DNA from 4 places in the Paenibacillus sp. FSL R10-2736 genome. Region 3 is predicted to be linked to each of the others. Evidence: riboswitches for the same ligand, from Rfam matches in the RefSeq annotation. Region 3 holds a riboswitch; each other region holds the start of a gene.
The links. A riboswitch is a leader RNA that binds a small molecule or an ion and turns the genes downstream of it on or off. The one in region 3 is predicted to bind cyclic di-GMP.
Positions count from the first base shown of each region.

Region 1: it holds a riboswitch for cyclic di-GMP, as region 3 does, so the genes downstream of both, NSQ73_RS27320 (PA14 domain-containing protein) here and NSQ73_RS32790 (choice-of-anchor A family protein) in region 3, are expected to answer to the same signal.
Region 2: it holds a riboswitch for cyclic di-GMP, as region 3 does, so the genes downstream of both, NSQ73_RS10005 (thiamine pyrophosphate-binding protein) here and NSQ73_RS32790 (choice-of-anchor A family protein) in region 3, are expected to answer to the same signal.
Region 4: it holds a riboswitch for cyclic di-GMP, as region 3 does, so the genes downstream of both, NSQ73_RS32305 (anti-repressor SinI family protein) here and NSQ73_RS32790 (choice-of-anchor A family protein) in region 3, are expected to answer to the same signal.

Region 1 covers NZ_JBBOBN010000001.1:6,374,714-6,382,053, forward strand. Annotated here, with positions in the region: gene NSQ73_RS27315 (glycosyl hydrolase) at 81-1,595, opposite strand; gene NSQ73_RS27320 (PA14 domain-containing protein) at 1,809-4,301, opposite strand; cyclic di-GMP riboswitch class I at 4,315-4,395, opposite strand; gene NSQ73_RS27325 (sugar phosphate nucleotidyltransferase) at 4,533-5,906, opposite strand; gene NSQ73_RS27330 (UDP-glucose dehydrogenase family protein) at 6,792-7,340, opposite strand, start outside.
Region 2 covers NZ_JBBOBN010000001.1:2,385,846-2,393,185, reverse strand. Annotated here, with positions in the region: gene NSQ73_RS10010 (methyl-accepting chemotaxis protein) at 1-850, shown strand, start outside; cyclic di-GMP riboswitch class I at 1,355-1,451, shown strand; gene NSQ73_RS10005 (thiamine pyrophosphate-binding protein) at 1,570-3,213, shown strand; gene NSQ73_RS10000 (carboxymuconolactone decarboxylase family protein) at 3,265-3,627, shown strand; gene NSQ73_RS09995 (hypothetical protein) at 3,828-4,178, shown strand; gene NSQ73_RS09990 (3-oxoacyl-[acyl-carrier-protein] synthase III C-terminal domain-containing protein) at 4,281-5,273, shown strand; gene glpK (glycerol kinase GlpK) at 5,470-6,963, opposite strand; gene NSQ73_RS09980 (HAMP domain-containing sensor histidine kinase) at 7,085-7,340, opposite strand, start outside.
Region 3 covers NZ_JBBOBN010000002.1:1,072,323-1,079,662, reverse strand. Annotated here, with positions in the region: gene NSQ73_RS32795 (LPXTG cell wall anchor domain-containing protein) at 1-880, opposite strand, end outside; partial or broken gene NSQ73_RS32790 (choice-of-anchor A family protein) at 917-1,698, opposite strand; cyclic di-GMP riboswitch class I at 1,792-1,884, opposite strand; gene NSQ73_RS32785 (hypothetical protein) at 2,734-3,108, shown strand; gene NSQ73_RS32780 (ASCH domain-containing protein) at 3,652-3,996, opposite strand; gene NSQ73_RS32775 (MmyB family transcriptional regulator) at 4,044-4,922, opposite strand; gene NSQ73_RS32770 (zinc-binding dehydrogenase) at 5,055-5,987, shown strand; gene NSQ73_RS32765 (Atu4866 domain-containing protein) at 6,197-6,448, shown strand; gene NSQ73_RS32760 (helix-turn-helix domain-containing protein) at 6,525-6,686, opposite strand; gene NSQ73_RS32755 (AraC family transcriptional regulator) at 6,683-7,340, opposite strand, start outside.
Region 4 covers NZ_JBBOBN010000002.1:963,340-970,679, forward strand. Annotated here, with positions in the region: gene NSQ73_RS32290 (hypothetical protein) at 1-119, shown strand, start outside; gene odhB (2-oxoglutarate dehydrogenase complex dihydrolipoyllysine-residue succinyltransferase) at 571-1,863, opposite strand; gene NSQ73_RS32300 (2-oxoglutarate dehydrogenase E1 component) at 1,922-4,789, opposite strand; cyclic di-GMP riboswitch class I at 5,308-5,392, shown strand; gene NSQ73_RS32305 (anti-repressor SinI family protein) at 5,421-5,570, shown strand; gene NSQ73_RS32310 (helix-turn-helix domain-containing protein) at 5,719-6,051, opposite strand; gene NSQ73_RS32315 (TasA family protein) at 6,224-6,814, opposite strand; gene NSQ73_RS32320 (TasA family protein) at 6,884-7,340, opposite strand, start outside.

The DNA of each region.
Region 1 (7,340 bases), on a different contig from region 3:
CCTTGTCCTCACTTTCTTCCAGGGTGGCTGTAATGTACCGGTTTCCGTAGAGCCGCATTCGTGATGACCAGCTTCATTCCTCAAGGAAGAGTCAGCGCGTTCTGGGGAATCACCGCCTGCTTCTGGCGCGGGCTTTGCCACATCAGACGGACGCTTGCGTCACCGTGATTCTCATAATACTCCACTTTAATATCGTAGGCAGTTGCGGCTGTAAGAGTTATACTTCCCTCCCGGCTGACACCGCTTTGCTTCTTCCAGCTGTCAATGATCAGCTTGCCGCCGATCCACACACGGATGCCGTCATCGGAAGAGGCTGTAAAAGTATACTTTTCACTGTAGACTGGCTTGATCTTACCGGTCCAGCGTACGGAAAAAGAGTCCTTGCCGATTCCCGGCGCCGGTGAATCCCCATGCCAGTTGAAGTCAATCCTGCTGTCATTCCGGGTAAGCAGCGGTTTGCCGGACAGCTCCGCATTGCCGAAATATTGCCCCTTGAGACCGTTGCGCGATACCGCAGTAAGTGTGTTGATCTGAGCATTCAGTGCCAGCTTGTAATCATCCCGTGATACGGTGTACTTATTGCTCATAAAGCTTTGAATTTTCTGGAGATTATTATTCTCGAGCAGCATTTTCCCCCATGTCATCGTATATACCCATTTACTCTGGGTTTGAGACAATATGACAGGGTCTGGAAGCTCTCCGCTCTCCCCGATACCGATGGGTTTGCCGTCAGCCAGCTTCAGAAGGTTCTCGTAATAGGATTGCTTAAAGTCATTGTTATAAATATCGGCTGCCAGTACATCCACCTTGGAGGCACCCGGATAATAATTGCTGTAAGGCTCTGCCCACTCGTTCGGTGCATTCGGGTTCCATACCCAGAGCAGGTTATTCAGCTTATGCGTGTTCACCATACGGTCATACACAATGTCCCACAGCTTGGCGAAGTTGTCCTTCTGACCCCACCAGAACCAGTTGCCGTTCATTTCATGATAAGGCCGCCATAAGACCGGCACCCCTGCATCCCGCAGCTCACCCAAATATCCGGCAACCTCATCCAGCTCTGCGATCAGGGCTTTGTACTGGGGTGTTCCGGGAGTAACGTAGGCGTCGAATTTGGCCTGGCTCAGGTTCATTTTCACATTAGTCCATTCGGGAGAGGTTCCCGGCAGATTCTGATGGAAGGTCATCGCCACAATGCCTCCGCCTTTGTACCACTTAATGGCACTGTCTACGACAGCTTGGCGCTGCCCAGCAATGGTCTCTTCGGACTGGTTGTTAATGGCTCCCAGCTCGTAGCCGTGCAGAACGGCATACTGCCCGCTTGCATTTTTAAGCTTATTATTGAATTCATCAGGACTCTCCAGATAATCATGCTGGCCGGAGATCATACCTTTGCCGCTGAGATCGGCAAGATAGCTTAACAGTGCGGTGGCTTCCTTGGAAGCGGAGGGATTAACGGGTTTGATTGGAGCGGCAGGAGTATTGACGGTACGTGCTACCGGAAGACTGCGCGCCTCCCCCCATGGCAGAAGAGAAAGGATAAGGATAATTGGAATAATTGTCGTATATAGCCTGTACTTACGGTAAGTGTTCAATATAATCTCCTTTCCCCGGGTCTCACTGCCGCCTTAGGCGTGCAGGCATGCAGTTCTCTCTTTAAGAGGCTGCAATGAATTACCCGGATGGTCTATAGCTTAGTAGCCCTGCTGATAAGCAGGGCCATTAAGATTGGACTTTATAGGATTTAGAATTGTAACGTCTTAACCAGTATCAGCGCCAATAATGAATACAGCTGCGGGGGTATGATCTTAGGAAGCGGAAGGGAGAAACAGTGCGCTCGCAGGAACCGTTGCCTTAACTTGGCTCGGACTCTCCCACATCAGGCGTGCTCTGGCATCTCCTTGATTCTCATAGTACTCCACTTGTATATCATATAGCTGACCGGCTGTCAGGCTTATGCTTCCTGTGCGTTCGGTCCCGCTCTGCTTCATCCAGCTGTCGATCACAAGCTCACCATTGATCCGTACGCGGATGCCGTCATCTGAAGTGGTATAAATCTGATAAGTCTCAGTGTATAGCGGCTTGAGCTTACCGCTCCAGCGTACAGAGAAGAAATCTATGCCGATTGCGGCATCCGGCGTGCCTTGACGCCAGTTGAAGTCAAGCACTGCATCGGTACGTACCACTGCCGGAGCACCAGACAACGTCATATTATTGAAATATTCCGCAACCAGCCCATTCGCCGCAGGAGCCTCGGCCGTAAGATTCTCCGGTAATGGAGCTTCTGCCGGCGTTGGTGCCGCTGTTGGCGTTGGTGCCGCTGTTGGCGTTGGTGCCGCTGTCGGCGTTGGTGCCGCTGCTGGCGTTGGTGCCGCTGTCGGCGTTGGTGCCACTGTCGGCGTTGGTGCCACTGTCGGCGTTGGTGCCGCTGTCGGCGTTGGTGCCGCTGTCGGCGTTGCTGTTGGCACCGGTGTTGGTGTTGATACTGGTAACGGCGTTGCTGTTGGTACTGGTGTTGCAGTCACAGCCGGAGCATCCAAAGCTGCTTTGCTGGCTGAAGAAGCAGCCGTGTTCACAAATAACGCGCTTGTAGGGACAGTTGCCTTCGCCTGGCTTGGACTCTGCCACATCAGGCGGATATTGGCATCGCCGGCATTCTCGTAATACTCCACTTTGATATCATACAGCCGGCCTGCCTGCAGGTTTATGCTTCCTGTACGCTCGGTACCGCTCTGTTTGGTCCAGCTGTCGATTACAGCTGTGCCGTCAATATAGACGCGGATACCATCATCGGATGTAGTGATAATCTGATAGGTTTCACTGAAAGAAGGTTTGATCTGACCCGTCCAGCGTATGGAGAAGCTATCCACTCCAAGCTTGGCATCCGGCGCTGCCTGGCGCCAGTTAAAGTTCAGCAGCGCATCATTCCGGACCAGAACCGGAGTGCCCGAAAGCGTCATGTTCTTGTAGTATTCTCCCTGAAGACCATTCTGAACGACGGGGGCCGTCACAGAATCATTGGAAGCAGGGGGCGGCGTCAGTACCGGTATTGGCATTGCAGTCGGTACCGGCGCTGGTGTTGCTGTTGGAACTGGCGTTGGTGTTGCTGTCGGTACCGGCGTTGGTGTTGCTGTCGGTACCGGCGTTGGTGTTGCTGTCGGTACCGGCGTTGGCGTTGCTGTTGGTACCGGCGTTGGTGTTGCTGTTGGTACCGGCGTTGGCGTTGCTGTTGGTTTCGGCGTCGCCGTAGCAAATGTGCCTGCTTTATAATCGTCCCGGGTCACAGTATAGCTGTCGCTCATGAAGCTTTTGATGGTAGCATTGGTGTTGGTTTCATACAGCATTTTTCCCCAGCTCATCATATATACCCAATTTTTCTGGGAGAGCTGCAGCTTTGCCGTGCTTGGCATTTGTCCATTCTCGCCAATGGCAATCGGTTTGCCATTCGCAAGGGCAAGCAGGCTGTCATGGTATTTATTCATATAATCATTCTCATATATATCTGCCGCGAGTACATCCACCTTGTCAGCCCCCGGATAGGTCAGCGCATAAGGATCAGACCAGGCATTGGGTGCATTGGGGTTCCATACCCACAGCAGGTTGTTTAATTTATGAACGTTTACGAAACGGTCATACATAATATTCCAAAGCGCAGCAAAGTTATTTTTCTTCCCCCACCAGAACCAGTCACCGTTCATTTCGTGGTAAGGTCTCCAGAGTACGGGAACACCAGCATCCCGCAGGCTTTTAAGTGAAACTGCCACTTTGTCCAGATCTGCAATCAATGCAGTGTACTGTGTTGTACCCGGAGTAATATATTTATTGAATTCCGCCTGGCTCAGCGGTTTCTGAACATTGGACCAGAGGTATGCGGTACCCGGCAGATTCTCATGAAAAGTCATGGCTACAATGCCGCCGCCCTTATACCAGTTGATCGCGCTGTTCACAACATTTCTGCGTTGCGCCGCTGCTGTACTTTCCGATTGGCCGCTGATTACACCCAGTTCATAGCCGTGAAGAGCTGCATATTGTCCGCTGGTTCCCTTCAGCTTGTTGCTGAATTCGTCCGGACTTTCCAGATAGTCATGTTGGCCGGTAATAATGCCTTTTCCAGTGATAGAATACAGATCATCCAGCAATCTGACTGCTTCGGTTGAAGCCTCCGGATTAACGGGCGCTTTGGAACTAGATGCAGCTTCTGCAGATGAAGGCATTCCGCCGAGTCCCAGAGGTACTGCAGTCAATAAAAGGGCCAGAGACAGCACAGTGCACAGCAAACGAGACTTACGGTAAGTTATCAAAATCCATCTTCCTTTCGGTAGCCAGGCTGCCACTCTTGCGAAGGCCCTATAGCTTTGCGTCCCTATCTTTCGATTAGGTTTGCCTTTGTCGTATTGGAAGGATTAATCCCTCTTACCGTAAGTATCGTCCCTATTTAGTTTTAATTTAGAGCAAAAATGAAATTTTCTTAATAAATGGTTCTTAATACCTGTTTTGGATTTGTAACAATTGGTTATATAGATAGATTAGACCTACGAAATGAATTGCTGTAAGGCGATATCTTCCCAATCCAAGGTGATTCGGATGTTATCTTCCTCCACCAGCTCAGAGCCGGTCTGCACTTCGATAAATTCCATATCTGTCAATGCCAGGATCGCATGCTTGGTGCCTTCCGGAATCCGTACGACATCCCCCGCCTTCACATTATGCATTTTCTCATTGAGCACAATGCTGGCTTCACCGCTGACAATGGTCCAGATTTCACTGCGTTTGTGATGCAGCTGATAGCTGATATTTTTACCTTCAGAGATAAAGATCCGCTTCGTCAGCACCTCATTGCCTTCCGCATATTTCACATAATCAATTACCTTGTAGTGGCCCCAGCGGCGTTCTTCGTACATCGGTCTTTGTTCAAAAGATTTCAGCACTTCTTTAATGCGCGGGCTCTCCGCCTTGTGCGTAACCAGAATTCCGTCCGGGCTGGCGGCGATAATCAGATCCTTCGCTCCGATCACGGTGATCGGAATGTCCAGCTCGTTGATCAGGCAGGTGCCTTCGGAATCTGCAGTGACGAAGCCTTTGCCGACATGATTGCTGGTCATTTCTTCAGTCAGCGTGTTCCAGGTGCCCAGATCCTTCCAGAATCCGGCGTAAGGCTGAACCACGATATTCTCTTCTTTTTCCACCACTTCGTAATCAAAACTGATGGAAGCCAGCAGTTTATACTGCTTCTGCAGTTCCTCATAGTTCAGCGGCAGTCCTTTGCGCTGCAGAATATCCAGCAGATAACCTAGACGGAAAGCAAACACGCCGCAGTTCCAGAGCGCGTTCCGGCTGATCAGCTCCTCAGCCTGCTTGCGGTCCGGCTTCTCCTGGAAGTGGCTCACCTGCAGATACCCGCTCGCCCCCGCTTCGGCGCTGGTAGGAATGATATAGCCGTATTTCTCGGAGGCATGCTCCGGAACTACGCCCATCAGCGCCAGATTGGCGCCGCTCTCCAGCATCGTGCTCTCCAGCTGCAGAACGGTTTCGAAGAAGGACGACTCCACATAAGGATCGACGGGCAGGATGGCTACCGTCTCGCTTGGTGAAACACCGGCGACCGAATACAGGTAAGCTGCTGTCAGTGCGATGGCAGGGAAGGTATCGCGCCGCTCCGGCTCAACGATAATCGGCACCCCGCTGCCCAGCTGGCTCTGAATCATCTCTACCTGGCTGCGGCCGGTAGCCAGGTAGGACGATTCCGCCATCCCTGTCTCCTGCAGCTGTCTCCATACCCGCTGTACCATGGATTCCGGTTCACCTGCCGGGCTTTCCAGTACTTTCAGAAATTGCTTCGAACGTGAATCATTGGACAAAGGCCAGAGCCGTTTACCAGAACCGCCTGATAGAAGTACTAGTTTCATAAGTGAACCCTCCTAAGTTTATGTGATGTCGCGAAAATATCGGATTGTTATTGGGAACTGGCTGCGTTTGCTTAAGCCAAAAAGGCGGGCTGTTATGAGGGTCACTGCAAGGAATGTTTGGACTTTCGGCCGCTGCCCGTCTCCAGATTTCCTGATTTAAACCGCTTATCGCGGTAGAAATCCGGAGACAGCATATGCTTCCGAAGCTAGCTTTCCTACGGAAAGCTTTCAGGCGGACGCTAACGCTCCTACAGTTCCAAAATTCCTCTCCGTTCCATTACATAACAGCTGGCTTATTCGCTTCGCCCACAGGCGAAGCTCCCGGCTAAAGATCCGGCTATTGCCGCTTGGTTGAGCGGCAATAGAATTAACTGCTGCCGCTGGTTGTTACGGCAATATAGCCTGTGGCTGCCCCGCCTGCTTTTGCGGGGACAAAGCCATTTCACGCTTGTTCCAAGGCGGCGCCGCTCAACTATGCGGCAGTGAGAGATTTAAGGGATTAAGTGCATCTTGTTCCAAGGGATTTCCGCTCGCTGTAGCAGCGAAGGGGAAACATAACACTCTTGTTCCAAGGTTTTACGTTCACTTACGCGGCGGTGGAATCAAGAGCACTAATGCCTCTCATTTCCTCCATTGGCCCACATCCGGTGGAATCAGAGGAATTTATCCCTTAATTTCCCCGTATAGCACACTTTCGGCGGAATTATAGGGAATTATCCCCTTAATTTCCCCGTATAGCACACTTTCGGCGGAATCAGAGGGAATTATCCCTTTAATTTCCCCATACAGCTTACTTTCAGCGGTATTAGAGGGGTTTTTCCCTCTAATTTCCCCGTGCATCACACTTTCAGTGGGAGGCTGCGGGATCACTGATAGACCAAGAGCTTAGACCGCGCCGGCAACGCTGGCGGAGAATCCGCTAAGGCCGCCCATCTGCGGGCGTCCGACAGAATGATACTCCAGGCCGGTTCCTTCGATCTGCTCTTTGCTATAGACGTTGCGGCCGTCGATCAACACCTGGCGGCGCATGCTCTTCGCCAGCAGATGCAGGTCGATATCCTTGAACTGGCTCCAGTCGGTCAGGAGGCATACCGCATCGCTGCCTTCGGCAGCCTCTTCCGCCAGCCCGCACCAGCGGAGCTGCGGGTGATCATATTGCGCCCGGAAATTCTCGGCGGCAATCGGATCATAGAGCTTCACGGTGGCGCCTTCGGCTACCAGCGCCTCAACGATTTCACGGGCAGGCGCCTCGCGGACATCATCCGTGTTCGGCTTGAAGGCGAGGCCCCAGATGCCGATGACTGCGCCGCGCAGGCTGCCCAGCGACTCATGGAGCTTGGAGATGATCATGAAGCGCTGGCCTTTATTGACCTCGACCACCGATTTCAGCAGCTTGAACTCGTAATCCACGTTGCCGGCAATCTGGATCAGCGC
Region 2 (7,340 bases), on a different contig from region 3:
GAAGATTGTAATGGCACAGGTAGCCTCCTCTTCCAACGAACTTGCCCTGGGTGCGAATGAAATCTCGGTGGATATTGCCGATATGACGGAATCGATCAAAGATATCGAAACCAAAGTCTCCAATTATACGAACTCTACCAAGGAAATGAATAAACGCTCCGCCCATACACTGGAGCTGGTTGAAAAGGGACGTCAGTCCGTGGACACTCAAGCCGAAGGCATGCGGAAGAATATCCAGGCTACACAAAAAGTAGCAGATACGATCGAAGCGCTCTCACAGAATGCCCGCGGCATTACCATGATCACCAAGACCATCACGGAAATTGCCGAACAAACCAATCTTTTGTCGCTTAACGCCTCAATTGAAGCTGCACGTGCAGGTGAGCACGGACGCGGTTTCGCAGTTGTAGCACAGGAGGTCCGCAAGCTTGCCGAAGAATCAACCGCCTCCACCAAGGAAGTGTTCGGGCTGGTACGCAGCATCGAGGCCGATATCAAGCAGGCTATCGATAACATCGCTATTAATGAAGAGGTTGTTCAGGTGCAGAACGAGATGATAACGGAGACAGCACATATTTTCGCGCAGATCGTACATAGCGTGCAATACATAACCGAGCAGATCTCCTCCTTCTCCGCAGAGAGTGATCTGATGCTGGAGAGTGCGCTCAAGATCTCCGGGGCGATCGAGAATATCTCGGCCATTACCCAGGAGACGGCAGCAGGTACCGAGGAGGTATCTGCGGCGATGAACGAACAAATTCATGCCCTGCAGTCCGTAGCGGAAGAGACCGAGAAGATGACACAATCTGTCTTCCAGCTGCAAAAAACAATCCATATTTTCAAATTCTAGCAGCAGCCCCAAGAGACCATTTCCGCAGAGCAGTCTGCGGGAACGGTCTCTTTTTGGCATGGAAAAAGCAGATTGTAATGTAATATTCACAAAGTGTTAAAATAGTGCATAACCCTAAAATAACGTCTTTGCACTTCTTTACTGCTAATTCTTTATTACTAATAAACTAACATTATTTTAAATTTTAATCACCTATTTCTTAAGACCTATTTCTAGGTTCTCCCAGCCTATAATTCTAATACATCTGCATAGTTTCAGGAGGTTCCTACGATGTTATGAGGCTTATGACTTATGCAGATTAAATTCTGCTCTTTTTCTGCATTTGCATTATAAGACTTTGGTCTTCCAGACGCATCCATTTTCAAAAGTTTGAATATCTAATATTTCATCTCCTATTACATCTGAATATTCGCCAAATTTCGCGTTTTGCTGCAAACGGCTTATTGACAAAAGGCGAGCGAGGAATATATTGTAAAGGAAAATTATCCTTCGCTGTATTGATAACAACATATGAGGCAAAATTCACCGAAAGGGAATGACGCAAAGCCATGGATCTACAGTCTCACTTATCCGGTGAGATCATGACAGCCAGGTTGCTGAAAAACTATGAACGTCCGGGAATCCGCGTTCAGTTATGGTGATTCGTGCAACAGGCCTGTGCTCCTATTTCGAGTACAGGTTTTCTATTGCTAGCATACAATCAAAAAACAACTTGTGGGGTGGATGTTCTGAAGACAGTTGCAGATTATATGGCGGAAGCATTACGCGATCTTGGGGTAACACATTCTTTTGGTATTATTGGCAAGTCCATTTGTCCTATAGCTCTCAAACTTGTTGACTATGGCATTGAGTTTATTCCCGGCCGGCATGAGTCCAGCTCCGGCTTCGCAGCAGGCGGCTATGCACTGAAAACAGGCAGTCTCGGGGTTGCCTTCGGCACCTCCGGTCCAGGCGGAACGAACCTGCTAACCGCAGCAGCACACGCCAAAGCCAACAATCTCCCGGTGCTCTTCATTACCGGTCATCAGTCTATTAAAGAGCTGGGGATTCCCCAGTGTCAGGATTCCACATCCTATCTCGCCGATTTGGCGGACATGTTCAGACCAGCCACTCTTTTCAGTAAGCTGGTAGAACGCGGCGACCATTTCAGTACGATTTTCAATCATGCCCTGTCTATCGCCCTTGGTGACAAGAAAGGACCTGTTCATTTATGTATTCCGTTTGATGTTCAGACCGAGCGCCTTGAAGAATGCCGGATTGTCCTTCCGCAGCGGGAAAGGCTCGTCAGCTACGCCAACTACGAACGGGTCATTTCAGCGATCAATGCTTCCAGCAGGCCTCTGATCATTGCCGGTAAAGGGGTTAACCGCTCCGGTGCGCACAAGGAACTGGTACAGTTGGCCGAGACCTTCAACATACCTGTAGTGACCTCCCCCGGCGGTAAAGGAGCCATTGCTGCGGATCACCCGCTCTATCACGGTCCTGTGGGCGTTGGCGGATGTACGCACGGTGATGAGATGTTGAACAACAGTGATCTGTTTATCGTGCTTGGTTCGCGTCTGAGCGATATGACCATATGCAATCTTAAGAAGGAGAATCATCCGGATCAGCTGATCCAGTTTGATGTTGATCCAACCTTTGTCGGTAAAATATTGACTTCCGATACCATTTCCGTCGGCGGCGATTTGCGTGACAACCTGGAGCTGTATCTCGGCAAGATTGATCCGTCCACCATAACCAGACGTGAAATAGAGATCTCCAATCACTATACTGAAGAGCTGCCTGTGCTGTCCAAGCTCTCGCTGGCTTCGGTAATGAGCACGATGAGCGATTTGATACCATATAACAGCAGCGTGTTTGTTGATGACGGCAGCCACGGCTTCAATGCGGTCAAATGGTTCAACGTGAAGAAACCGGGGAGCTTTGTATTTGATGCCTATTTCGCCTGCATGGGGAATTCAATCGGCATGGCCATCGGTGCCAAGGCGGCTGCGCCGGAAGAGACGGTCTTCTGCATTACCGGTGACGGCTGTTTCATGATGCTCGGAACTGAAATTAACACAGCGGTTTGCAAGAATATTCCGGTTATTTTCATCGTTGTGAACAATATGCAGCTGGATATGGCCCTTAAGGGAATGGAAAAAACAACCGGACGTATCGATGGAACCATCTTTGAAGTCCCTATGGATGCAGTTAAGTTTGCTGAGTCCCTGGGAGCCACCGGCTTCCGCGCAGAGACGCAAGAGGAGTTTGCCTTTGCAATCAGCCAAGCAGTTGAACTTAACCGCGTAGCCGTTATTGAGCTGTTGACCGACCGTGACGAAATGCCTCCTACGGCCCACCGTACACTGGATCTCAACTAGGCTGTATGTTACAGATTCCCCAACTTACTATCAGGAGGCAAACAAGTGAATATGAACGTAGACAGCGGACTGGACCATTTCACCAATCTTTCCGGGGACTATGGTGCCAAAGCCCTAGCTCCTATTAAAGAGCATTTTCCTGAATTAGCCGAGTATATCATGGGCAATGCATACGGTGATATTTTTCAGCGGACGACCATCGGTTCAGACTGGAAAGAAATTGCTGTCATCTCTTCTTTGATCACCATGGGACAATTTGAACAGTTGGGTGTTCACTATGTAATGGCGCTCCGCGTGGGGATGACCGTTGATCAGATCAAAGGTATCCTGCTTCATCTGACACCTTGTATCGGCGCACCCAGAGTGATCTCGGCGTTCAATGTTCTGCTGGAGACGCTGGAAGATATTCGTTAATTAACAACATAATATTACATCATTCGACTTTTGTATTGCGTATTAAAGAAAGTTCTGGTTATAATGAAGGCAAAATATCCCAAAACCAAGTTCACTTTGTCGAATATAGTCGCAGGAACGTAGTTTTTCGGGATATCAACATGATGAATCATCAGGTCACTCTGAATAGTCATGCAATTAAAATTACGGGAGAGATGAACATGGGACAATTTATTTTGAAGACGGACACTGCGAAGAAAGTAATTAACATCGAGCTGGAAGGAACCTTCTCGAACGAGGACGGTCTTAAATCGATACAAGCCTATCAGCAGACCATCAATCCGATCAACCCGTCCGAATATGCACTGGATATCGATTGCCGCAAGCTGAATGTAACCGCTCCTGATGTTGTGCCGTTGCTCGAAGGCTGCTTCATTATGTTCAAGGCAGACGGCTTCCAAAAAGTGAGCCTTACCCTTGAGAATAACCCTATTCTCAAAATGCAGCTGGCACGTCTGGGCCGCAAAGCAGGACTCGAAAACCTGGAAATCACGTCTACGGTACAAGCTTAGGATAACTTATTTTTAAACCATTATTAGCGGTTTGAAACGCAAGATTCGCTCACGAAACTAAGTGTATGCTTACGGGCTACCCAAACTTTTAGGAGGTTTACTATGGCAGGGATTCGCATTAAGGACATTGATATCTATCATCCAAGCAAAAGCATCGGCAATGACTTCTTCATTCAGCACTTCGATGAGAAGGGAATTGATATCCGTGGCCTGCTGGCTGCTCTTGGCCGTGAAAACCGCTACAGTATCGACAGCAAGGATGAGAACTCCCTGACGATGGCTTTTGAAGCCGCAAGCAATGTACTGGACAAGACCGGCCTGACCGGCGCAGACATTGACCTGATCGCTTATGCAAGCCAGACTCCTGAATATATTTTCCCAACGAACTCATTGATGATTCACCGCCTGATTAATGGTGCATCGCATACGATCTGTATCGACAGTAATGCCAACTGTGCAGGAATGACCGCTTCGGTTGAACAGGTCAGCCGTCAAATGATGGCGAACCCGAGAATCCGCCGTGCGCTTGTCATCGGTTCTGACTACGTTGCCCCGCATGCGGACAAGAATGACCCGGTATATTACGCCAACTTCGGCGATGCAGCTGCCGCGCTCATTCTGGAGCGTGACGAGAATTCGGTAGGCTTCATTGATTCAATCTATCAGACCGATACCTGCGTGTACGGCAACTCGCTGTTCCCGGCGGAAGGTTTAGCCAATCTCGGACGTACGGGTGTGGCTGCCGGAGAATTCAATGTGAAGTTCATCCCGTTCGATGATTCCATCTGTGTGGATGCTGCTTCAGAATCAATTAACACCCTGCTCAGCAATAACGGAATCGCACCTGAATCCATCAAGGCCGCCTGCTTCTCGCAGTTGTCACTTCCGAATATCAAGGCCGTTGCCGGCAAAACCGGAATTGACGCTGATGCAGCCGTCTACATCGGGGATGAATTCGGCTACACCTCCACCAGCAGCCCGTTTATTGCCCTGCACAAAGCAGTGACTACCGGACAGCTGGAACGCGGAGACAAGGTCCTGTTCTGGACAGTAGGCGCCGGATGGCAGAATGTCGCTTTTGTAATGGAGTATTAGTCCTAGCTGTTGAACTTATAGTTTCTTGTTGATATCCAAACAGCCCGCAGCAGAATTCCTGCCAGCGGGCTGTTTCTTTATGTATACGTCAGGGCCCGACTCTCCCCAGGCAGAACCTGCAGCGTTCATCCTGCCTGAGGTGAATCTATCCGATTCATCCGGTAAGCGCAGTCTGCCATATCAGCAGCTGTTCTTGTTACCTCTGTCCTTCATGCTTCTCCCAGCCCATAGTCCGAGACACCGCGTCCTGCCAGGCATTGTAACGGCGTTCACGCTCTTCCGTCTCCATCTGCGGTGAGAATACCTTCTCGGCCTTATTGAAGCTCTCCAGCTGCTCCCGGGTCCATATGCCGGAGGTGAGTCCTGCCAGTAGCGCAGCGCCGAGCGCTGTGGTCTCCGCATACGTAGTACGGGTTACGTCTCTCCCAAGAATGTCCGCCTGGAACTGCATCAGCAGATTATTGCGCACGGCGCCTCCATCCACTCTCAGGCCACTGAGCGGCATGCCTGCGTCTTTTTCCATCGCCCCGATGACATCGCGGGATTGAAAGGCCAGCGACTCCAGCGTTGCGCGGACCAGATGTGCGGCGGTCGTTCCCCGGGTCAGTCCAAAAACGGCGCCTCTGGCATACATATCCCAGTAGGGTGCACCAAGGCCGGTAAAGGCCGGCACGACCACAACCCCCTCACTGTCCTCCACCTCACTCGCCTTCTCTTCCGAGTCCGCCGGAGCTACAATCAGCCCAAGGCCCTCCTGCAGCCATTGTACCGCTGCTCCAGCCACAAACACACTGCCCTCAAGGGCATAATAGAGTTCGTCTCCCATACCCCAGGCTACCGTGGTCAACAGGCCATGACTCGAAGTCACTGCCTCAGTGCCTGTGTTCATCAGAATGAAACAGCCGGTGCCGTAGGTGTTCTTGGCGCTGCCTGCCTCCAGGCAGGTATGACCGAACAATGCCGCCTGCTGGTCCCCAAGCACAGAACGGATGGGAATATCTGCACCGAACCACTGCTTGTCTGCAGCCCCGAAGTCCCCGCCTGACATCCTTACTTCAGGCAGAATAGAGGGCGGAATGCGCAGCGCCTCAATCAGGCCGTCATCCCATTTGCGCTCATGCAGATTGTAGAGCATGGTCCGTGAAGCATTGGTAACATCCGTAGCATGCACAGCGCCTCCTGTAAGCTTCCAGATCAGCCAGCTGTCAATGGTTCCGGCCAGCAGCTCTCCCCGGTCCGCCCGCTCTCTGGCCCCCGGCACATGGTCCAGAATCCAGGCCAGCTTCGTTGCCGAGAAATACGCATCGATGACAAGACCCGTCTTCTCAGCGATCTCTCCGGCCATTCCCTGCGCCTTAAGCACCTCACACTGCTCTGCAGTCCGGCGGTCCTGCCAGACGATCGCCGGATAGACCGGCGTTCCGGTAGCCTTGTCCCAGATCAGTGCAGTCTCGCGCTGATTGGTAATGCCGATGGCCGTAATACTATCAGCAGGGGCGGAGCTTGCCGCGATAGCGTCTCTGGCCGCAGCAAGCTGACTCTCCCAGATTTGCTCCGGATCATGCTCTACCCAGCCCGGCCGGGGAAAGGATTGTCTAATCTCATATTGCCCTTGCGCGATCATTCCCGCCTCCTCATCAAAGAGGATCGCGCGTGAACTGGTGGTACCTTGGTCCAAGGATAAGATCATTATGCACAGCCTCCTGCAAGCCTCAGCTTCTATGATATGTTCCACGTTGAACAAGATTAATGTGGTGGTTTCAACAAAAAGCACCTCTGCTGTCAGAGGCGCTGTCATGCATTGTCCGGATTTACTGTTTTTCGACAGGAAGCCGCAGGGTAAAAGCGGTGCCTTCTCCAAGCTTGCTGGAGGCGTGGATACTCCCATGATGCGACTCGACGATGTTCTTCACAATCGCTAGTCCCAGACCGGTTCCTCCCGATTCTCCCCTTACGCGTGCTTTGTCGGCTTTGTAAAAGCGCTCGAAGATATACGGCAGATCCTCAGGCGTAATGCCTACCCCTTGGTCCCGGATCTCAATCTCCAGAACCCTCCGGCCTTCCAGC
Region 3 (7,340 bases):
TTGGCGTTGGTGTCGGTGTTGGTGCCGCTGTTGGCGTTGGTGTCGGTGCTGCCGTTGGTGTCGGTGTCGGTGCTGCCGTTGGTGTCGGTGTTGGCGCAGCTGTTGGCGTTGGTGTCGGCGCTGCCGTTGGTGTCGGTGTTGGTGCAGCTGTTGGCGTTGGTGTCGGTGCCGCCGTTGGCGTTGGTGTCGGTTTCACTGTCGGCGTTGGCTTCACTGTCGGTGTCGGTTTCACTGTCGGCGTTGGCTTCACTGTCGGCGTTGGCTTCACTGTCGGCGTTGGCTTCACTGTCGGTGTTGGCTTCACTGTCGGTGTTGGCTTCACTGTCGGCGTCGGTTTCACTGTCGGCGTTGGTTTCACTGTCGGCGTCGGCTTCACTGTCGGCGTTGGTTTCACTGTCGGCGTTGGTTTCACTGTCGGTGTTGGCTTCACTGTCGGTGTTGGCTTCACTGTCGGTGTTGGCGTCGGAGTGCACTTAGGTGTCGGCGTTGGCTTCACTGTCGGCGTCGGCTTTACCGTTGGTGTCGGCGTCGGCTTCACTGTCGGCGTCGGCTTTACCGTTGGTGTTGGTGTCGGCTTCACTGTCGGTGTTGGCGTCGGAGTGCACTTAGGTGTTGGCGTTGGTTTTACCGTCGGTGTCGGTTTCACCGTTGCTGTCGGTGTTGGTGTTGCGGTTGGTTTTACCGTCGGTGTCGGTTTTACCGTTGCTGTCGGTGTTGGAGTTGGTTTCACCGTCGCCGTCGGCGTTGGCGTTGCGGTCGGTTTCACTGTTGGTGTCGGGCTTGGTGTTGCGGTTGGTGTTGGCGATGGGCTGGGTGTTGGTGTTGCGGTCGGCGTCGGACTTGGCGGCGGTCCATCTCCCTCGTATGTTCCAAGGTGCATTTCTACTCCGCCGCTAAAAGACTTGGCAATTAGCGTTCCGTAAAGCTCTGCACCGGAATAATTGACATCCGCCTTAGGCGCCAGTATCGTTCCCAAGAAGGTCGTATACGCAATATTCACCTTGGTCGCTTCGTAGAAATTGAACAACACTTGACTTGCTCTACCGTTATTCATTGCGAAACTTGGTACTTTGACCGTAGCTCCACTTATGTTAATAATTAACGTGGCATTCTGGGCAATGTTGAATTGAATATTGTTTGTATTCGCCAGCGTTGCCTCATCCAGATGAACTACGTTGAAAAGATCCGGCGCACTTATTGTAAGTGTTCCATAATTATTACCAACTTCTTTCGTAGCGGACAATGCCCCGTATGCTGCAGAACGCGAGATCAGATACTGCTTCTCAGCCGGGAAATCAATCGGGCTTCCCTGCTTCTTCGCGCCTATAATATTCACACTAGGCTCATTGGCTTCAATGGTGTCCCCATACACAACGTTTCCGTAGATTTCTCCGCTGCCCGAATGTTTAAACTTCTTGCCGGCAACGAGTACGTCGGTGGCTGAAGAATTCCTGTAGGCCCTGGCTACCCCGTAACCTCCAGAGAGAGTAATATTCCCCCCGCTGCAAGACGGCCTTCAATTTGATCATTGCCTTGCGTGAAATCGTCAAAGATAAAAGCATTAAAATTCCCGGCAATCCCCAAGACCGGCGTTGGATTGTAAGGCACACCAGATGTTGCCCTTACCTCCGTCCCCCAAGTGAAGGCGCTACTTACGGTCAGTACGCCCGCCAGAATAAAGGCGGCCGCTTTTCGCATTTTTTTCTCAATAATCTACACCTCCTATTCAACTATTCTATGAAATCGCCGCAAAACTATAACAAAAAAAAGACCGCCACGAAGGGTTAGCTTCACGGCGGCCGGACGACCATAGCCCGGACTTAAGGGGCATCAGATTCCTGACTTTGCGTCCCGCTCTTTCGAAACGGTTTGCGTTTGTACATGATTGATATGAAATTGGAAAAGCTTATGTAATACCCAACTGAAATCTGTGATATTTGTTACTTTAGAACTAACTTCAGTTTAGATGCCGACTGGCATATTGTCAATATATTTCCAATTGATTTCACAGCTATTTTTTTGATGAAAAAAGATTGAAAAAACCCTTTATTTATAAGGATTTATAGAAGTTGAGAATATAACCTCCTGACGAAAAAGGTCGATAATTCCGCTAATTCGCCGCAGTATTTCTTCCTTTTCACAGAGCTGTTTCTTACAATTTTAAATATTAAAATTTAGTATTTTAGTCCTACTCCTTCTCCCTTCCCCCAACTCATCTCCGCTTAAGCAAACCGCACCATGGTAAACGCGAAGAAACGGGCGCCATCCCCTTTAAGGATACCGCCCGTTTTCCGTTCATACCGGAGAGCTCTTTTATAGTAAGGGCTCTATGATATTCATATATTTTCACAAAAACTGGCGCCTAAGCAAACCCTGGCAGCAGTCTTTAATCGACATTTCTAGGGAGTTTGCGTAGAGGGCTGAAAATCTGCACACGCAGGAATCCATTTTTAGAGCAGCTGAATCCAGCCAATCATTGACACCCAGAGCGGAACGCTAAGGAATAACCCGAATAATAAACCGCGGCGGAGATTTCCTTCATGACTCATTGCCATTCTCCTTTTAATCTGATTTATTTTTAATCTTTAATATTTCAATTTTAATATAAAATAATTTTTATTATCTTATTGTGAATTATGTCACATTAATAGCCCTCTTTTTTAAATACTATTGATTTTTTTTGAACTTCGGGTTAAATTACGAATATATGTTCTCATTAGAGGGGTGAGATTGATGCACAGAGCTGAGAGCCAGGACAATATGCTGGTGAAATCATATATCTTGCTGCCGCTCATTTTATCCGCCTTTGAACGCGATGCTTCCATCCTATCTGCAGAGCTGCGCACACCCGCTCCTTACCTGGAGGTTGTCCGGACAGCGGCGGGTGCAGCCATAGCCGATCTGCGGAATGTCCGCACCGAGATGAGAGCCCGTGGTCTGAAGGTCTATGCACAGCAGCAGCTGGAAGTTGGCATTGAAGCCAAATTTGTCTGCAGGGGTTATCATGAACGGATGCTGCTGCTGGATGATGTCATTACCGCCCAGTCTACTATCCGCATGCGCAGATATCTGGGTCTTGGCACTCCGGACTCAACCGCCTTGAGATGAACAGCATTCTGGCGATGTTAATTCTCAGCGTTTCTCCCCTCATAAAAAAGAGGCCCGCCATGATCGGCAAGACCTCAGGGTACCATATTACACCGGGGGATGTTTGGTAACCCCAATATACATCCCTTACCTGAAAATAAGCTGATACCCAGATAAAGATTACATTAAAATCGTCCAATACCCAAGCGTGCCGCAGATAACCACAGCCGCTACGGGATACAGGATCTTCCGGCTTACCTGATCCTTAAACACAATAAACAAACAAAGCATACAAAGCCATGCGATAAGAAGGCTGCCCATCTCTTATGCATACGCTCCTTCCCGGCAATTCTGCCCTGGCTCCTGCAGCATACCGCCGCAGAGCCCGCTTTCCATATATATAAGAAGATTACCCGCTGAATATCCCTATCATACCCGCTGACAGCTGATCTGCATGAAATTTTTATTTATTTGGCCACAAACGGATTCACCACTCCTGCTCAAGAATGGGATATTCCCAGAAACCTAAGCGCCCCTTGACAGGTATAGGATGAGCCAGCGCAACTACCCCCTCCAGCTTCCAGGCATACCGGCCTTCTGCATAATCGCCGAACACATATTCATTCCCGCCCGGCCAGCTCTGCTGCGCCTGCTGAGGCGTAACCCCACAGCAACCGGCCAGCCGGCTGGCGCAAGGATTACTCCGGAGGGCAGATTATCCGCGGTGTAGCCGTGCCGGGCAAGCACTGATTGATACGGCTCCGTCTTGCATATGGCCTTATCTACCTGCATACCGGCATGGATGGCTAAATCCCCCCGGTAAGACGTCGGCCAGGAACGGGTCTCGATCTGTTTTTCACCCAGCGCAATTAAGGTGGCCCAAGGCTGGCGAATCGTCAGACACTTCATACAAGGCTTGCCTCCATTCCAGAAAACACATAATGTCCAGTTTACACTCAGCTTCCCAGTTGTTCAAAAACTGTATGAGCAGCTTCATCGACCGGTAAGTAGGCCTCAATTCTTGGATATAGATGATGGCCAGCGGAAATATGAATTTGCTTGTACCGGATAGGAACCAACTTATCTGAGGCACCCATTCTGGCTAAGATCATTTTGTGCTGACCATACTCGTTACCTGTGTTGTCAGGCCGCTTATTCCAGTACTTATTGAAATCACTGTATTGCCGGAGTCTTTCGAGGCTATGCGTATACCATGGCTCCTGTCTGGAGCCGGTGTGTAATTTTTGGTAAGCATGTATACCCTCCACTGCATGAGATTCCCATAATTCAAAGGATGCGGCATTGAAGGTCGAGCGGGAGCGCACAGGATAATCCGTATTGAAGTGAAGATCTGCCATATTCAAGTCTTTATAGAAAGCTTGATGTGCAGGCAACTCAAATAACCGGCTAAACCGTTCATTCACCGCCTTGATATTTAACATGTGGTTCACAATCATTGCCGGCAGCGGCAGGCTGCTCAGGATCTGCCTCACTTCTTCCAGCGCCTGCTCCATAGCTGCTCCTTCAAGAGCCGGATAGACCGGGAGATAACCGGCAGCCAGCAGCAGAGCATTCCGTTCAACGGCTGTACACTCCAGATATTCAGCAATACAGATAATCATCCGGCGATCCGGCATACGGTGTGAGCGTCCCATTAATAGGTTTTTATACGTAGGGCAAGCCATATCGTTAAGCTCCTGCTGAGTAAACCGTTTCAACAACGGATGGGGTTGATTAGCATAATCCAGTTGACGTGTTACGCGAAGATTCTCAATTTCAGCGATTACCCCCTTCAACGTCTCATCCTGAACGTCCCTATCCTTACGTATAGTCATCAGGCTCACCGCCTTTACCATATTGAGGTGTAATTCTACTCTTGGTACAAGCCAATTCCTACAGTATACTCCACTATGAAAACAGGGCGCAATTTCCATTACGCTTCTAATTATATTTATGGAGGAGATCCTATGAATCGTGCAATTGTTACAGACTCACCGGCTCATGGATATTTGACCGTCAAGGAAGTCGCCGCACCGGAGGCCCAGCCCGGGGAGGCAATCGTTAGAGTGCATGCTTTCTCCCTTAACCGGGGTGAAGTTGTTGATGCAAGGAAGGAGGCTGAGGGATTCCGGCCGGGCTGGGATTTTGCCGGAACTGTTGTCCAGCAAGCCCGGAATGGCACCGGACCCAGAGAAGGAAGCCGTGTCACCGGGCTTCTCCCGATGGGGGCATGGGCAGAGCGAGTAGCAGCTCCCGCTTCGTTCCTGGCAGAGATACCGGATAACGTAACCTTCGCCCAAGCCGCCATTTTGCCTGTAGCAGGCCTGTCCGCACTTTACACCCTTAGAAAGGGCGGGATGCTGCTCGGCAAGAAAATATTGATCACCGGCTCCACTGGAGGCGTGGGAATCATGGCTCATCAGTTAGCCGCACAGTCCGGGGCATTTACAGTAGGTGTAGCAAGAACAAAGGAAAAAGCCCAGGTTGCCCGGGAAGCCGGCGCTAATGAGGTTGTGGTTGGAGAAGCTGCGATATCTCAGGCAATTCCTTTCGGGCCTTATCATCTAATTGTGGATTCGGTGGGCGGTGATACACTGGCTGCTTTGATGCCTCAGCTGGAACCGGGAGGGACCCTAGTCTCGATGGGACATTCAGCCTCTCCTTATTCCACACTTGATGTCAGAGGCTTAGGCGGCAGAACCTTGTACAGCTTCTTTCTTGGAGAAGAAGCTAGCCGTTACTCCGTAGCCGACGATCTCAAACTGCTGGCCGGCCTCCTCTCAACAGGCCAATTAACACCCCTCATTGAAGTGGAAGCGTCATGGGAGAAGATAGCGGAGGTATCCGAGGCGCTGCTGGAACGCAGATATTCCGGTAAGGCCGTGCTGTTAGTCGATTAATTCTGATATAAAAAGCGCCTGTAAAGCACGCACGACAGATATGGCAGACCCGTTTCACCACAAAAGAGGTTAAATTGGTCATAATGTTCTCAATCTCTTAAATGGAGGATTAGGCAACAATCTCAATGAATCAGGCTACCCCCCATTGTATTGAAGGAGGATAATAAACATGCAGAACTAAATAAATAAAGAAAGAAAGGATGAATATAATGGAAGATAGCATTAACCCCTCCCATCCTTATATTGGGATGTGGGTAACCGCAGATGGTTATATAAGGCATGAATTACTGCCTAACGGCCGCTATGATGAAGCACGCGGAAGCAGAAAAAGCGCTTATCAAGGAAGTTATTCTATTACAGGTGATCATATTGAATATGTAGATGATACCGGCTTCACCGCCGATGGTGATTTTCGCGATTCGGTGCTCTATCACGGAGGCATGGTCTTGTATCGGGAGTAAACCAAGTTTCCACATAACAGGAATAACAAAAACACCGCATTCTCAGGAGAATTGGCGGTGTTTTTGTGTGATGCAACTATATCGTTTCCCGGAACCGATGTACATCCCGAATAGGCGGCTGGCCGAACAAGCGGGCATACTCACGATTGAACTGCGTGGCGCTCTCATAGCCAACCTGATAAGCGACACTTGTCGCATCGCTCGTTGTCGCCAGGAGAATTTTCCGAGCTTCTGTCAGCCGCAGGCGTTTCTGATACTGGAGGGGGTCATTGCCGTCACTTCTTTGAAACAGGCAAAAAAAGATGATTTGCTCATTCCGGCTGCTTGCGCGAGCTTCTCCACCCGCATGGGTTCCGCATAGTGGAGATTCATCCCTTCAATCACGTGGGCAATTTGATGGGCACGGCTGCCCAAGAGAGCGAACTGCCGTATAGAGTCCCCTTGCTCAGTCTGCAGCATACGGTAAAGAATCTCGCGCACTGCATAAGGAGCCAGCACCGGTAGATCATCCGGCGTATCCAGCAAACGGATTAGATGCATGACAGCCTCATGAAGCGGATCGCTCATCCGGCTGATAACCAAAGCGCGGGGAGGTTCTTGTCCTGTGTTTTCTGTGACATTAGATTGTTGAATCACATCCAAAATCTGATCCATATCGAACTGTAGCTGAAGGGACAAGTACGGGGTCTCTGGAGAGGCTTCAATGACTTGTCCGGTAATTGGCAGGTGCACGGAAGCGGCCAGATAGCTTCCGTGATTATAACAATAGCTTTCCGGTCCCAGCATTACCCGCTTGGCACCTTGAGCAATCACACACAGGGATGGCTTGTATACCGCAGGCACTGGCGCGGATATGTCGGAAGAACGAATAAAAGAAAGAGCAGGATAGGCG
Region 4 (7,340 bases), 110 kb from region 3:
TGAACTGGTACAACGAGCAGCAGGATGCGTATTATATTGTCACCACCTACGGTGACCGGAAGCTGACCAAGGAGCAGCTGCTGGATTTGGCGGGCAAATTGATCCGGGGCGGGCTGTAGGGGGCGGTTCTGGTGAGTGATTTTGTTAAGTTCAGTCTATACGGGCATAAATGTTGTACGTACTGCAACATTGGTTCATAAATACCGGCTGTTCAGGAGGATTGTTGTATGAAATACAACAATAGCTTCGTTAATCGGCCTGGAACGAGGGAATTGCTGCCTTTTGTACAACAATTATAGATTTAGGCCGTGTTATTGAGGGAAATGTTGTATTCTGTGCAGGATTTTAATAAGCACTCCATGTGCAAAGGATGAATCGGGCAACTCTTGCTTAAACAGCAGCCGGAAGTCCAAATATTCATCGTTGAGCAGCCAGCAGCTTAAGTGAATAGATTGAATTCAATTTAGGTATTAAAAGGCATCCAAAAAGGCATCCGTAGAGCGAATACGCTCTACGGATGCCTTTGGTGTTCACACGTATGAGGAATGAAGCATGCCCCGGGAGGAGGGCTTAGCCCTCCAACAGCAGCGCTTCAGGGTCTTCCAGTAATTCCTTGACCTTAACAAGGAAGCCTACCGCCTCTGAACCGTCCACAATCCGGTGATCGTACGATAAGGCGACATACATCATCGGACGGTTGGCTGTCCGCTCTTCATCCAAGGCGATCGGACGAAGCTGGATCTTATGCATGCCGAGAATGCCGACCTGCGGCGTGTTGAGGATCGGCGTAGACAGCAGAGATCCGAATACACCACCGTTGGTGATCGTGAAGGTACCGCCCTGCAGCTCCGGCAGACTGAGCGTGTTGGCGCGCGCTTTGGAGGCGAGCTCGCCGATCTTGCGCTCGATTTCCGGGAAGCTGAGCCGGTCGGCATCGCGGACGACCGGCACGACCAAGCCTTCTTTGGCAGCTACGGCAATGCCGATGTCATAGTATTTCTTCAGCAGGAGATCCTCACCATCGATCTCGGCATTCAGCAGCGGATAAGCCTTGAGTGCGCCGATCACGGCTTTGGTGAAGAAGGACATGAAGCCGAGTCCGACCTCATGCTTCTCTTTGAAGGCATCCTTGCGGCGTTTGCGGATGTCGAGAATAGCGGTCATGTCCACCTCGTTGAAGGTGGTCAGCATGGCAGCCGTCTGCTGCGCTTCGACCAGGCGGCTGGCAATCGTCAGCCGTCTGCGCGACATGCGCTTGCGCTCGGTCGCTTTGCCGTCCTCGGCATGCGGCGCCTTGCCCGCCGGCGCGGGCGGCTTCACCGGCTCCGGCCGCGCCGCCGCCGCCGGAGCTGCAGGCGCAGCGGCCTCCGGCACGGCTGCGCCATGGCCGTTCACATCGGCCTGGCCGATCCGGCCGATGGGGTCGCGGGCACTGACCTCGCCGAGGTCGATGCCCCGCTCCCGGGCCAGCTTGCGCGCCCCCGGCGAAGCCAGGGCCGCAGAGCCCGCCGCCGCACCTTCGGAGGCGGCCGGAGCACTTGCCGCTTCCGGCTTACCGCCGTCAGAGGCACTGCTGCCCGTCGCTGCACTCGCCGCTTCCGGCTTGCCGCCTCCTACTGCCGCACCGTCGGCGCTGCCGATAATGCCGATAGCTTCGCCAACGGCAACGTTCTCGCCCGCCTGGCGCAGGATGGAGGAGATGACACCATCCTCCTCCGCACTGATCTCCAGGTTGACCTTGTCGGTCTCAAGCTCCGCGAGCACATCGCCCTGGCCGACAGTGTCGCCCTCTTTAACCAGCCATTTGTAGATCGTTCCTTCGGAAATGGATTCGCCCAAATCGGGTACTTTAATTTCGGACACAGGCCGTTACCTCCCCAAATATAGTAGTTTACGTTATCGAGAGACCGCCTTGCTGCTGTCAGGAAGACGGTACAGGTGCTTGTACTTGAGCGTTTAGTTTCAGGGCTTCTCTAACGATGCGCCGCTGCTCGAAGCTGTGCACATCCGCATAACCGCTGGCCGGGCTGGAGCGCTCCGGACGGCCGATATACTGGACGGTAACATTCTGCGGGGCAATGGCGCGCAGCCGGGGTTCGGCGTAGCTCCAGCCGCCCATATTCTTCGGTTCCTCCTGCACCCAGATGATTTCCTGCAGGGAACGGAACGAACTGAGATGAGCGCCAAGCTCACGTTCCGGGAACGGATACAGCTGCTCCAGGCGGAGAATATGCAGCCAGGAGAAGTCCTGTCCGCGGGCGGCTTCCAGCTCAGTCTGCAGGTCGATGGCGACCTTGCCGCTGCATACCACCAGGCGCTTGACCTCTTCGGGCTTGCTGCCGAGCAGCGGTTCCGGAAGCACGGGCTGGAAGCTGCCGGATGCGAGATCAGCACCGGCCGAGGTACTGCGCGGATTGCGGATCAGGCTCTTCGGTGCCATGATTACCAGCGGCCGGGCGTCGGGCTGTCCGCAGAGTGCAGCCTGACGGCGCAGCAGATGGAAATACTGGGCCGCGCAGGTCAGATTCGCTACGGTCCAGTTCTCCTCGGCGGAGAGCTGCAGATAACGTTCCAGCCTGCCGCTGGAGTGTTCCGGTCCCTGACCTTCATATCCATGCGGCAGCAGAATCGCAAGATTGCTGCGTTGTGTCCACTTGGCGCGTCCGGCGGAGATGAACTGGTCGATAATGACCTGGGCGGCATTGGCGAAATCGCCGTATTGCGCTTCCCAGAGCACGAAGGTCTCCGGTGCGAACACATTATAGCCGTATTCATAGCCGAGTACAGAGGCTTCGGACAGCGGGCTGTTGTAGACGCCGAAGGAGGCGCGGGAATCCTTAAGCTGGTGAAGAGGGGAGAAGAGCTCCCCGCTCTCACTGTCATGCAGGACAAGGTGGCGGTGAGCGAAGGTGCCGCGCTGTGAATCCTGTCCGCTGAGGCGGATCGGCGTGCCGTCCTTCAGAATGGTAGCGAAGGCCAGGGTTTCGGCCAGCGCCCAGTCTACCCGTTCACCGTCATTGAGCGCATCCTTGCGCCGCTGCAGAATCCGCTCCAGCTTCGGATAGACTGTGAAGTCGGCCGGTACGCTCAGCAGCTCACGGTTAATCTCCTGGAGGCTAGCCAGCGGAACCGCTGTAGGGTGGTGCACCGGTGTTCCCGTATCCAGGACGACCGAAGTCTTGGACTCGGCGTTCTTCTGTTTCCCTTCCTTCATCTGCTCGAAGGCCTGCTGCAGCACACTCTCGGCCTCGGCAATCATGTTCTTCACCTCATCGGCTGTAACGACCTTCTCGCGCTGCAGGCGTTCCGCATAAACGCGGTAGACGGTAGGGTGGTTGCGGACCTTGCCATAAACCACCGGCTGGGTGGTTTCCGGATCATCCATCTCATTATGGCCGTGCCGGCGGTACCCGATCAGATCAATCAGGAAATCCTTCTTGAACAAATGGCGGTAAGCGCTGGCCATACGGACGGCAGCAATACAGGCTTCGGGGTCGTCGGCATTGACATGCACTACCGGGATCTCATAGCCCTTCGCCAGATCACTGGCGTAATGCGTGGAGCGGGAATCTTCACTTTCGGTGGTGAAGCCGATCCGGTTATTGACGATAATATGCACAGTGCCGCCATTCTGATAACCTTGCAATTTGCCGATATTAAGTGTTTCCGCAACAATGCCTTCACCAGGGAAGGCGGCATCGCCATGCATAAGCACGGCCATGGCTTTGTCCGTATTCAGCTTAGGCAGGCCTGGGGTGCCCCGTTCCTCCTGGGCTGCACGCGTGAAGCCTTCAACGACCGGATTCACGAACTCGAGATGGCTCGGGTTGTTCGCAAGCGTGATGCGGGTACGCACAGTTTCGCCTTCGCGGACGGCGCGGTCGGCGCCTAGATGGTATTTCACATCCCCGCTCCAGCCATAGGTGACACCCATGGAGCCTTCGGACGGGAAGAGCTCCTTGTTCGGCGAATGATGGAATTCCGAGAAAATAATATCATAAGGTTTGCCCAGAATGTGGGCGAGCACATTAAGTCTTCCGCGGTGGGCCATACCCATCAGGATATGCTCTGCGCCGTCATGTGCGGCAGCGCGGACAATTTCATCCAGCATAGGCACGAGGGCATCATTGCCCTCCAGGCTGAAGCGCTTCTGGCCGACGAAGGTCTTATGCAGGAAGGTCTCGAACTGCTCTACCTGAATCAGGCGTTTCAGCAGCTCTTTGCGTTCCGCATGGTTCAGTGGAGCAGGCGACGTTGTGGATTCCGCCTGGCTGTTGAGCCAGCGCAGCTCACGCTCGTCATGCACATGCCCGAATTCATAGGCAATGGTCTGTGTGTAGGCCTGGCGCATTCTGTGAACGGCATCCATAGCGGTATGCACGCCCTCAGGGGCATTCTCCCAGATCAATGAAGCCGGCAGGGCATTCAGATCTTCGCGCGTCAGCTCATAGGTCTCGATCTCCAGCCATTTCGCCATCGGGTTGGTGCTCCGCTCCAGCGGATCGATATCGGCAGCCATATGGCCGTATATTCGGATGTTAGCCATTAGCTTGGAAGCTTTAACGGCTTTCCTGAGCCACTCTGTATCTCCTGAGATGGCGGGGGGAGGCGTCTTGACGGCATCCGGAGCCAGGGGAGGCGGGCCGGATACTGTGAAGAGGTCGCGGTAATGATGCTCTACGGAAGTGGGGTCCTTGACAAACTGCTCGTATTTCTCCTGAATGTAGCCCAGATTGGGACCGTAATACTTGCTCCAGACAGATTCGTTATAGGGCTCTTTGACGGCCATGAGTAGGTCCTCCTAACGGATAAACTCCACATGCGGTATATTAGGAACACCGCTTAGCGGAGCTGCGATGTTTGCGGTTTCATTCTCATCTTATTGTGCTACTTTCCGGCAGGGTAATCAATTCATACTTTCGTGCAATCCGTTCGCAAAACGGTATGATTCAGCAGGGGATTCATACGGAACAATCATAAATTTCCCGGGTGAAGCCGGAAAAATAAAATATCGTTAAAATTAATAAAAAATTAAGGGATTTAGGTGGTTGTAAATCATAGAAATGGGTAATTGTTTCTATATTGTGTTACGGGATTAATATCTATTTAGTATATTTAAACTAATTTGGACGGATTGAAGATGAATTGGGATTATTTATACAAGCTATTGGCAATTTTAGCTAAGGGTCTTCACGATTTAACATAAAAAAATTCCAGAAAACGACACACTTTTCATGTAAGATCTTGTATAATGTTATTGCGGAGAACGGTTTCATCGATTCTTTTCAGATCCTTTCATGTAAAGGGTCCAGTAAAGGGTAAACCTGCCGAAAGACAGGGGCACAAAGTCTCGGATCTAAAGTAGAAATACTATGATGGCCGGACTGCCTGGGGACGCGAAAATTCTAGGAGGAGATTTCTTGGATAAGTCCAACCAGGGGAATGACGAACTGCAGGCAGTTGATCTGGATTTAGAATGGGTGCATTTGCTAATGTCTGCTAAGCAGGCTGGCATCCAGGCAGACGAGATTCGGCGTTTTTTTACTGAAAAAGCACTCCAGGCGATGTAGGGCATTCAGCATTGTACGGATACATACAGAAGAGGGCACAGCGGTGTACACGCTGTGCCCTCTTCTGTTGGAATTTACATGTTGTTTCGGGGTCCCCGCAAAGTACCTGGGTAATCATCGAGGCTGCTGCCTCACTTTGTGGGGTATTTCAGTTATCCTTCTGCTCCAGCCGCCATTTCTGATAATCGAGAAACTCCTTGAATTCACGTTTGCTTATACCAGAGGCCATCGCATCCTGAACCAGCCTGAACCATTCTCCATCGAGAACCGGCTCTGCAGTTTCTGCAATTCCGCCATACAGTAATACGTGAATGGATACTTGGAGTGCATCGGCAATTTTTTCGATAAATTGAATGGAGGGGTTGGATTGGATATTCCGTTCGACATTACTTAAGTATGATTTCGCCACGTCAGCTTTATCCGCAAGCTCGGATAAAGAATAACCCTTCTCCAGCCGGAGCCTATGGATGCGGCTTCCCATATTATCTGACACGATTACAACGCCCTCCGTACTTTTTGTTATCAGTATAACAAAAATTCGCAAAACGGACAAAAACCCTTGTTCCTGCCAGAAGCTGGCGGGGAGAGACAAAACGGCATATCCAGCCCGGATGAGGGAGGATATGCCGTTTTGTGTATATAATTTAATAGCCTTATTTAGCTTCTCCCAAACCTTGCGTAGCATTGAATGTCCAGTTCAGCGCCAAGCCGTCACCCTGGAAGATATTCTGATCCTGGGTATTGTCAACGAATTCGAAAGCAATCTTGAAGGTTTTGGTTTGGGTAGCGGCGATGCCTCCCGGCAGTACACCCGCCGTTACGAGATCATAGCTGGAAGTGTTCTTCAGGTCCTTCAGGGAGATCTCGGACAGCACATGGCCGGCAAGCGGACCGCTGGTATAAGAGCTGTCGAGAAGTTTGATTTTGAAGTGATCTCCAAGATCCTGGCCGGCATTATCGCCCTTCGCATCAGTTACAGTGTAGCTGGTGGCCAGCGTTAGGAGTTTGATATCCAGGGTGCCGTCATTGGACAAGGTGAACGTGCGTACGGTGTAATCACCCGGTTTCAGATTGGTCAGGGCAACAGGTGTATTAAAGGAAGAGCCGAGCTTCAGCGTGCCTGCCGCGAAGGTTGCCGTGCTGGTTGCTGTGGAGCTGAAGTAAGCGAAGGTGCCCCCTCCGATTAAAGACAATCCCAGTGCTGCCGATGCTACGCCAAGACCCAATGTTTTTTTGATACCCATAATTAATTTCCTCCTCGAGTATATTATGTTTTTTTAAGATCGGTGATCAGGAATGCATATACAGATAGATTATTTGAGGGCGCCTTTTTCCTGGTTGGCTTCGAAGTTCAGGGTCAGGGCCAGTGTATCGCCTTGATAGTAGTTTTGCGGCTGGAAGGTTTCCTTGAAGGCAAACTGTACGCTCAGTTTATCTGAGGTGCCTGCTTTGATGCCCCCGTTCTCTACACCAAAGATTCCGCCGAGAATTCCCTTGGCTACAAGATCCGGACTTTGCTGCTCAAGTTCGGCCAGTGAAACGACCAGGACAGGTGATGTTACCTTATCCTTGTTAACTAGGAACGTCACAATAATATCGTCTTTGAGATTATGGGCGCCGTTATCCCCCTGGGCATCTGTAATGACAGATGAGGTACGCAGAACAACTTTGGGAATATTGAGCGTTCCGTCATTTTTCAATTTAAAATCTCTTAGGATCGTATCCCCCGGTTTAAGATTGCTGAGATTGACAATAACGGAGGGGTCCGAA